2 regions of the Streptacidiphilus albus JL83 genome follow, and region 2 is predicted to be linked to the other one. Evidence: riboswitches for the same ligand, from Rfam matches in the RefSeq annotation. Region 2 holds a riboswitch; the other holds the start of a gene.
What was found. A riboswitch is a leader RNA that binds a small molecule or an ion and turns the genes downstream of it on or off. The one in region 2 is predicted to bind magnesium.

Region 1: linked by a shared signal. The riboswitch ahead of BS75_RS07475 (NRAMP family divalent metal transporter) and the one ahead of BS75_RS37145 (MgtC/SapB family protein) in region 2 are both predicted to bind magnesium.

What each region holds. Positions count from the first base shown of each region.
Region 1 is NZ_JQML01000001.1:1,743,328-1,747,229, reverse strand. It holds gene BS75_RS07480 (APC family permease) at 1-1,339, shown strand, start outside; M-box (ykoK) riboswitch at 1,436-1,621, shown strand; gene BS75_RS07475 (NRAMP family divalent metal transporter) at 1,890-3,545, shown strand; gene BS75_RS07470 (primosomal protein N') at 3,663-3,902, shown strand, end outside.
Region 2 is NZ_JQML01000001.1:8,551,623-8,555,524, reverse strand. It holds gene BS75_RS37150 (Gfo/Idh/MocA family protein) at 251-1,255, shown strand; gene BS75_RS37145 (MgtC/SapB family protein) at 1,286-2,017, opposite strand; M-box (ykoK) riboswitch at 2,294-2,479, opposite strand; gene BS75_RS45215 (DUF1003 domain-containing protein) at 2,570-3,058, opposite strand; gene BS75_RS45210 (LCP family protein) at 3,118-3,902, opposite strand, start outside.

The sequences.
Region 1 (3,902 bases), 6.8 Mb from region 2:
CCTGGCGGGCTGGTGGACCCTGCCGGCCATCCTGGTGATCACCGTCCCGTTCGTGATCGCCGCCTTCGTCTTCCGGCTGCTCAACCGGCACTTCCCGCACGCCGGGGCGTCCTACCACTGGTCCCGCCGGGTGATGGGGCCGAGCGCCTCCCGCTTCCAGGCGTGGATCCTGATCCTGGCCTACTTCGCCTCGATCCCGCCGATCATCATTCCCGCGGCGACCTACACCACCACCCTGCTCGACCCCTCGGGCCACCCCTCCGCGCTGGTCCAACTCGCGGTCGGGGCCGGCTGGGTCGGCTTCGCGCTGATCCCGCTCCTGGGCGGAGCCAGTCCCACCGCGCGGATCACCAAGGCGTTCCTCGTCCTGGAGCTGGTGGCGGTCGCCGCGCTCGTGGTCATCGGCGCCGTGCGCTGGCCCGCGCTGCACGTGCCGGTGCACTTCGGCCCGGCGCCGATCGGCGGGATCGTCACCGTGACGGTCGTCGCCGCGACCATCCTGGACGGCTGGGAGATCGACAGCTTCGCCTCCGAGGAGGCCCAGCGGCCCCGGACCGACCCCGGCACCGGCGGCATCGTCGGGGTGTTCTTCGCCCTCGGCTTCTACGCCCTCCTCTACCCGCTGATGTTCGCCGAGACCCCGCTGAAGGACCTGGCGGGGGCCGACAACCCGATGGCGGTGTGGGGCGACCGGCTGGTGCCCGGCGCACCCTGGCTGATGCTCGTGCCGGTGCTGGCCTCCACCGCCGGCGGGCTGTGGCTGACCACCTACATCCTCAGCCGCGCCCTGTTCTCCATGGGCCGCGAGGGACTGCTGCCGCGCAGCCTGGGCCGCGTCAACGCCCGCCGGGTTCCGCAGGCCGCCACCCTCTGGACCCTCGGGGCGGCGCTCGCGGTGGTCGCCGCCGAGCTGCTCTTCCCCTCGGTCTCCACCTTCTTCGGCGTGGTGCTCTCCGCCGCGGGGTTCTTCCTGGTCGCCGAGTTCTTCCTGGACTCGCTCACCGCGACGGTGTTCCTCCGCCGCGTCCACCAGCAGAGCCACCGGCAGGGCCACGGGCAGACGGACGCGCCGCCGCACCGGCACCGGGCGCTACTGGTGGCCTCGGCCCTGGCCACGGCGATGTTCGGCGCCTCCCTGATCGGGTTCTTCGTCTACGGGCCCACCGCCATCGGCCCCTCGATCGACTACATCCTGCTGGTGCTGATCGGCGCCGGGGTGCTGTTCGCGGTGCTGACCCGCCGACGCGGCGAGGCCCACCACTTCGAGGGCCAGGACCTGGGCGTCCCCGCCCGGCGCCCCGCCGCCCCTGCCACGGCCGCCGCCGGACCCAAGAGCTGACGACTGCTCACGAACCGGAGCGCCGGGCACCGGGGAGCCGCGGGGTCGAGTTGACCGGTCGCTCCCCAGAGGCTCATAATGCGAAGGTTGTTTCAACAGACACCTCGTTCGGTGAGGCGTCTTCACGGACACAGGCCACTGATCCCACCCGTCGAGAGACGCTCCGGATCAGGACACCTCTTCCCGACCTAAGGGTTGAGGCCAAGTGGCTGCGCATGCGGACCCTCCGGGGGCTCGCGCTACGCCGTGGAGTGCCAAAGCTCTGACGAGTTGGGGTGTGTCGGGAGTGCTGTGCGCTCCTGGCGTTCCCCCTGCCGCATGGGCGCGCGCGTCGCGTCCCGACCGGAGGGAGGCGAGAGATGGACTGCGATAGTCCGGGGCACAAACGCCCCCGTCAACCATGCCTGACCTTGTCTTCTTCCGGCATGCGGTAACCACCTGTCCCTGCGCCCCCCGGGCGATCGGCCTGTCCTGCGCGTCCGCCGCCGCAGGACGGATGGCTGCTGCATGCCCTCCAACCGCCCCCGACGGGGGTCAGGGAGGGATCATCATGACCACCACCATCGACACGACCCGCACCGCGGTACTGGACGACGCCCACCTCGGTGACATCCACGGCGCGCTCGGCACCATCAAGTTGGGCGACCACGGCGAGCGCCGGGGTCTGTCCGCCAAGCTCAGGACGCTGCTGGCGATCGTCGGCCCCGGCCTGATCGTGATGGTCGGCGACAACGACGCCGGCGCGTTCGCCACCTACGGCCAGGCCGGGCAGAACTACGGCACCCACCTGCTGTGGACCCTGGCCCTGCTGGTCCCGGTCCTCTACGTCAACCAGGAGATGGTGCTGCGGCTGGGCTCGGTCACCGGCGTCGGCCACGCCCGGCTGATCCTGGAGCGCTTCGGCAAGTTCTGGGGCGCCTTCTCGGTCATCGACCTGTTCATCCTGAACGCGCTCACCCTGGTCACCGAGTTCATCGGGATCACCCTGGCGGCCGGCTACCTCGGCCTGCCCAGGACCGCCGCGGTGGTGCTGGCCGCGGCGATCATCATCGCCTCCGCGTTCACCGGCTCCTTCCGCCGCTTCGAGCGCATCGCCATCGTGCTGTGCGCCGGGTCGCTGCTGCTGGTGCCGATCTACTTCCTGGTCCACCCGAAGACCTCGCAGATGGCGCACGACTTCGTGGTGCCCGACATGCCGGGCGGCGCGGGCCAGCTGTCCACGGTGATGCTGCTGATCATCGGCATCGTCGGCACCACCGTCGCCCCGTGGCAGCTCTTCTTCCAGCAGTCCTACGTCATCGACAAGCGGATCACCCCGCGCTTCATGAAGTACGAGAAGGCCGACCTGTGGATCGGCATCGTGATCGTCGTCATCGGTGGCGCGGCCCTGATGGGCGCCACCGCCGCGGCCTTCGCCGGCACCAAGGACTTCGGTGGCTTCACCGACGCCGGCGGGCTGGCCACCGGCATCGCCGCCCACGCCGGCAAGGTGGCCGGGGTGCTGTTCGCCATCGCGCTGCTGGACGCCTCGATCATCGGCGCCTTCGCCGTCTCGCTCTCCACCGCCTACGCCATCGGCGACGTCTTCGGCATCAAGCACTCGCTGCACCGGGGCGTGCAGGGCGCGAAGGGCTTCTACGCCGTCTACGCCGCCCTGGTGGCCGCCGCCGCGGCCATCGTGCTGATCCCCGGCTCGCCGCTGGGCCTGCTCACCGAGGGCGTGCAGACCCTGGCCGGGGTGCTGCTGCCGTCCGCCACGGTCTTCCTGCTGCTGCTCTGCAACGACCGCCAGGTGCTGGGCCCGTGGGTGAACGGCCCGCGGACCAACGCCTTCACCGCCGCGGTCGTGGGCATCCTGGTGACCCTGTCCGTCATCCTCACCGCCTCGGTGCTGTTCCCTGACATCACCGCCGGCGCCATCCTCGACATCATGGCCGCCTGCGGCGTGGCCGGGGTGCTGGCCGCGGGCTACGCCTTCACCCGGCGCCGCACCGCCACCAAGGAGGACCCTTCCCCTGCCTTCGGCGGGGAGGCCCCATTGGACCGCTCCGGTCGCGACGACTGGCGGATGCCGCCGCTGGAGACGCTGACCCGCCCGGTCATGGCCACCGGCCGCAAGATCGGCATGAGCGCCCTCCGCAGCTACCTCGCGGTCGCGATGATCCTGGTCATCGTCAAGATCGTCCAGGTGGCCGTCAGCGGCTGACGCTCCGTCGGCAGCGCCGCCCGCAGGGGTGGGACACCCCGGTGTCCCACCCCTGCCGCATCCACCCGGCGGAGCGGGCAGCGGGAATGTCGGCGTCCTCTGGTAGGACTTGGAGTGATGCCCACCGCCGACCCCACCGCCCCCGACCCCGCCCCGGCCGATCCCGGCGACAGCGCCCCGGTCCAGCTGGAGCTGGTCCGCGCCGAGCTGCGGCGGGCCAGGTCGAAGCCGAAGCAGGCGGCCTCCTCGACCCGGCTGCCGGTGGCCCGGGTCGTCGTCGACAAGGGCCTGTCGCACCTCGACCAGTTCTTCGACTACTCCGTCCCGGCGCGGCTGGACGAGGCGGCGCAGCCCGGC
Region 2 (3,902 bases):
GGCGCCTCGCTCCCCCGCCGCACCACGGACCGGCGCAGACCCGTAGAAGTACCCGACGCAGCACCTGTCGCAGCGGACCCGCGCGCGCTAGTATCTTCTGGAAGGCCCTGCCACATCCCCCCGATGGCAGGGCCTTCCTGTCGTACCGCCAGTCCGAACGCGGTCCCCACGGCCGTGGCGTTCCGCCGTCGGCCTCGGCACCACGGGGGCGGCACCGGACCGGCCCGCACCCATGATCGGGGAACCGCGCATGACCTCCCAGCTCCGCATCGGCGTCCTCGGCGCCGCCCGCATCGCGCCCTCGGCCCTGATCCGGCCGGCCGAGCGGGTCCCGGAGGCCGTGGTCACCGCCGTCGCGGCGCGCGACCCCGAGCGCGCCCGGGCCTTCGCGGTGAAGCACCGGATCCCGGTCGTCCATGCCTCCTACCAGGACCTGCTCGACGACAAGGAGATCGACGCGGTCTACAACCCGCTCCCCAACGCCCTGCACGCGGAGTGGACGCTGCGGGCGCTGGAGGCCGGCAAGCACGTGCTCTGCGAGAAGCCGTTCACCGCCAACGCGGCCGAGGCCGCCACCGTGGCCGCGGCGGCGAAGGCGTCCGGGCTGGTGGTGATGGAGGCGTTCCACTACCGCTACCACCCGTTGGCCGAGCGGATGCGCGAGATCGTGGCCGGTGGCGAGCTGGGCGGGCTGCGCTCGGTGGAGGTCTCCATGTGCTTCCCGCTGCCGCTCTTCGGCGACATCCGCTACCGCTACGACCTGGGCGGCGGCGCGCTGATGGACGGCGGCTGCTACGCCCTGCACTGCCTGCGGCTGCTGGGCCAGGGCACCCCGGAGGTGCTGAGCGCGCGGGCCACGCTGCGCAGCCCGGACATCGACCGGGCGATGACCGCCGAGCTGCGCTTCCCCGGCGGGGCGAGCGGCCGGATCACCGCCTCGATGTGGTCGCACCGGCTGCTGGACTTCACCGCCCGGGTCGTCGGCGAGAGCGGCGAGCTGAGGATCACCAACTACCTGGCGCCGCACATCTGGAACCGGCTCACCGTCAGAACCCCGGCCGGCACCCGCCGGGAACGGGTGCACGGCGGCCCGACCTACGGCTACCAGCTGCGCGCCTTCACCGAGGCGGTGCTGCACGGCGGCCCGGTGCTGACCCCGGCCGAGGACGCCGTGGTCACCATGGGCCTGATCGACGACATCTACCGGGCCGCCGGGATGCGGCCGCGCGGCGAGACCCCCACCCCCCAGGTCTAGCCGGCCCGGTCGGAGCCGGCACGGCGGGGCTCAGGCCAGTCCCTGGTGCTCCGGGTGCGGGCCGTTCTCGTCCAGGTGCCAGTGCAGGTCGCGGAGGCCGGCCTCCAGCGAGAGCCGGGTGATCACCTGCTCCAGCGCCTGGGTGACGTCGCCGCTGACCGCGACCGTGGCCTGGAGGCTGGTGCAGTCCGCCTGCTCCCGGCGGGCCCGCAGACCGGTCGGGGTCAGTCCGGAGGAGGTCAGCGCCTGCAGCAGCAGCGCCCTGATGTGGGTCTCCGAGCGGCGGTCACACTCCAGGTGGACGGTGGCGTGGACCTGGGAGTCGGGGTCGGTGCCGGCGGCGGGCGCGTGGTCGAGCAGCCGTCCGGCGGGTCGCAGCACCACGTGGATGGCGAGCACCGCGAGCGTCCCGAGGACGGCGAAGGCGAGCTGGCCGGAGGCGGCCAGGACACCGACGGCGGCGGAGCACCAGAGCGTCGCGGCGGTGTTGAGGCCACGGACGCCGGCCCCGTCGCGGAGGATCACCCCGCCGCCGAGGAAGCCGATGCCGGAGACCACGTAGGAGGCGACCCGGGTGGGGCTGCCGATGTCGTGGACGGCGACGCTGTAGAGCACGAACAGCGTGGCGCCGGCCGCCACCAGCGCGTTGGTGCGCAGGCCGGCCATCCGGGCCCGCCACTGGCGTTCGACGCCGATCAGGGCGCCGCAGCCGACGCCGGTGGCCAGGCGGAGCAGGAATTCGGTGGTGGTCAGGGCGTGCACGGCGGCACCTCCTCGTCGGGGGTCGGACGGTGGTCAGGGGTGGAACGGCGGTGGGGACGCCGGGCGATCCTGATGATGGCCAGGATCGCCGCCGCCGCGAGGGAGGCGCGCAGGGCTAGCGTCTGCCGACCGGGGACGCGGACGGGCATGGGTGCTGCGGCCGCTCACGGCCCGGACCGCTCCGACGGCAATCCATGTCTCTCGCCTCCCTCTGGTCGGGAACGCACCGGTGGCGTCCGAACCGCAGGGGGAACGCCAGGAGGGCAGAGCACTCCCGGCACACCCCAACTCGTCAGAGCTTTGGCACTCCACGGCGTAGCGCGAGCCCCCGAAGGGTCCGCATGCGCAGCCACTTGGCCTCAACCCTTAGGTCGGGAAGAGGTGTCCTGATCCGGAGCGTCTCTCGACGGGTGGGATCAGTGGCCTGTGTCCGTGAAGACGCCTCACCGAACGAGGTGTCTTGTCTCAGCAACACGCCCATGATGCCCAACCGCCGCACACCCGTCAATCCGGATATAACGGTCCCATCCGGCGACGGGGTGTGACGTTGCGTCAGGAGGACTCGCCCGCCCCGCCCGCAGCCGCGTCGGCGACGGCCGCCGGGTCCAGGCCGAGCTTCTCCGCGATCCGGGCCAGCAGGGCCTCCTGCGCCGCCAACTGGAGCTGCACCGAGGCCACCTCGTGCAGGGTCGCACTGGCGTCCTCGAAGGTCGCCTCCGAACGCTTGTCGGCGGCCGCCGCCTGGACGTTCTGGCCGACCATGATCACCGACAGCAGCACCAGCTGGAGGAAGGTCTGGGCCACCCAGGAGACCACCGCCGCCAACCCGGCCTTGATCGCGTCAGGCAGGCTGATCAGGTCGAAGAGCGCGAAGGCGTAGGCGCACCACATGCTGCCGACGGCCTGGGTGACGATGAGCGCCACCCTGGTGTTGAAGCGGGTGATCGCGCTGTCGCGCGGCATCTGGTCGACGACCTTGACCGGACCCCGGGCCTTGCGGTCGGCGATGCGCGGATGCGGGACACGGTGGGACGTCGACATGAGCTGACTCTCCGTCATGAGAATTGCGGCGCTTACCATGCGGTGGGGAGACCCCGGCGTCATCCTGCCACCCCCGGCAGGGGCTGCTGGTCGCCGGGAGCGCCCCCGTAGTCGACCGGAGTGGGCAGGCTGGAACAGATGCTCTCGTCGCCGCTCCGGCTCTCCGCGCCCACGCTCGGCGAGGCGGAACCGACGGCACTGGAACTCGGCCCGGGCGTGGGCGTGTTGGTGAGATTGGCCGGCGCGTTGCCACCGAGCACCAGGGTCAGCCGCTGGACGCCGGGGTCCGCCCGGAGCACCGCCCCGGGGATGTCCGCCGCCAGCGCCCCGGCCTCCGCCGCCTGTCCCGCCGGGTACGTGATCTCGGTGGTCGGATTGGAGCCGGGGACGTCGCCGCCGACGGTCGCCCGCACACCCTGGGCGTCGAGCGCGGCCACCGCGTTGGCGGCCAGCCCGGGCGTCCCGGTGCCGTCGTCGACCGTGACCTCGACCGCCGACAGCGGCACCCCGGTCGGGGAGGTCGAGGGCGAGGGCGAAGCCGCGGGCGCCGCCCCGGCCCCGGGGTCGGACCCGGCCGTCGTCCCGAAGGCGGTGGCGGCGGCCGAGCCCGGCAGCGGCTCGTCCGCCCGCAGGTCGTTCCAGACCTGGGCGAAGTCCTGCCCCGGGACCACCCGGTTCCGGTCCAGCGGGTCGAACTCGTAGGGCGCGGTGATGTACTGCATGTACCGGGAGTTGAGGTCCTTGACGCTCCCGACCAGCGACACCATGGCCGTCGGCGAGTCCAGTCCGCTGTCCACCGTCAGATTGGCGGCGACGTCGCTCGCGATCCGGAACAGGGTGACCG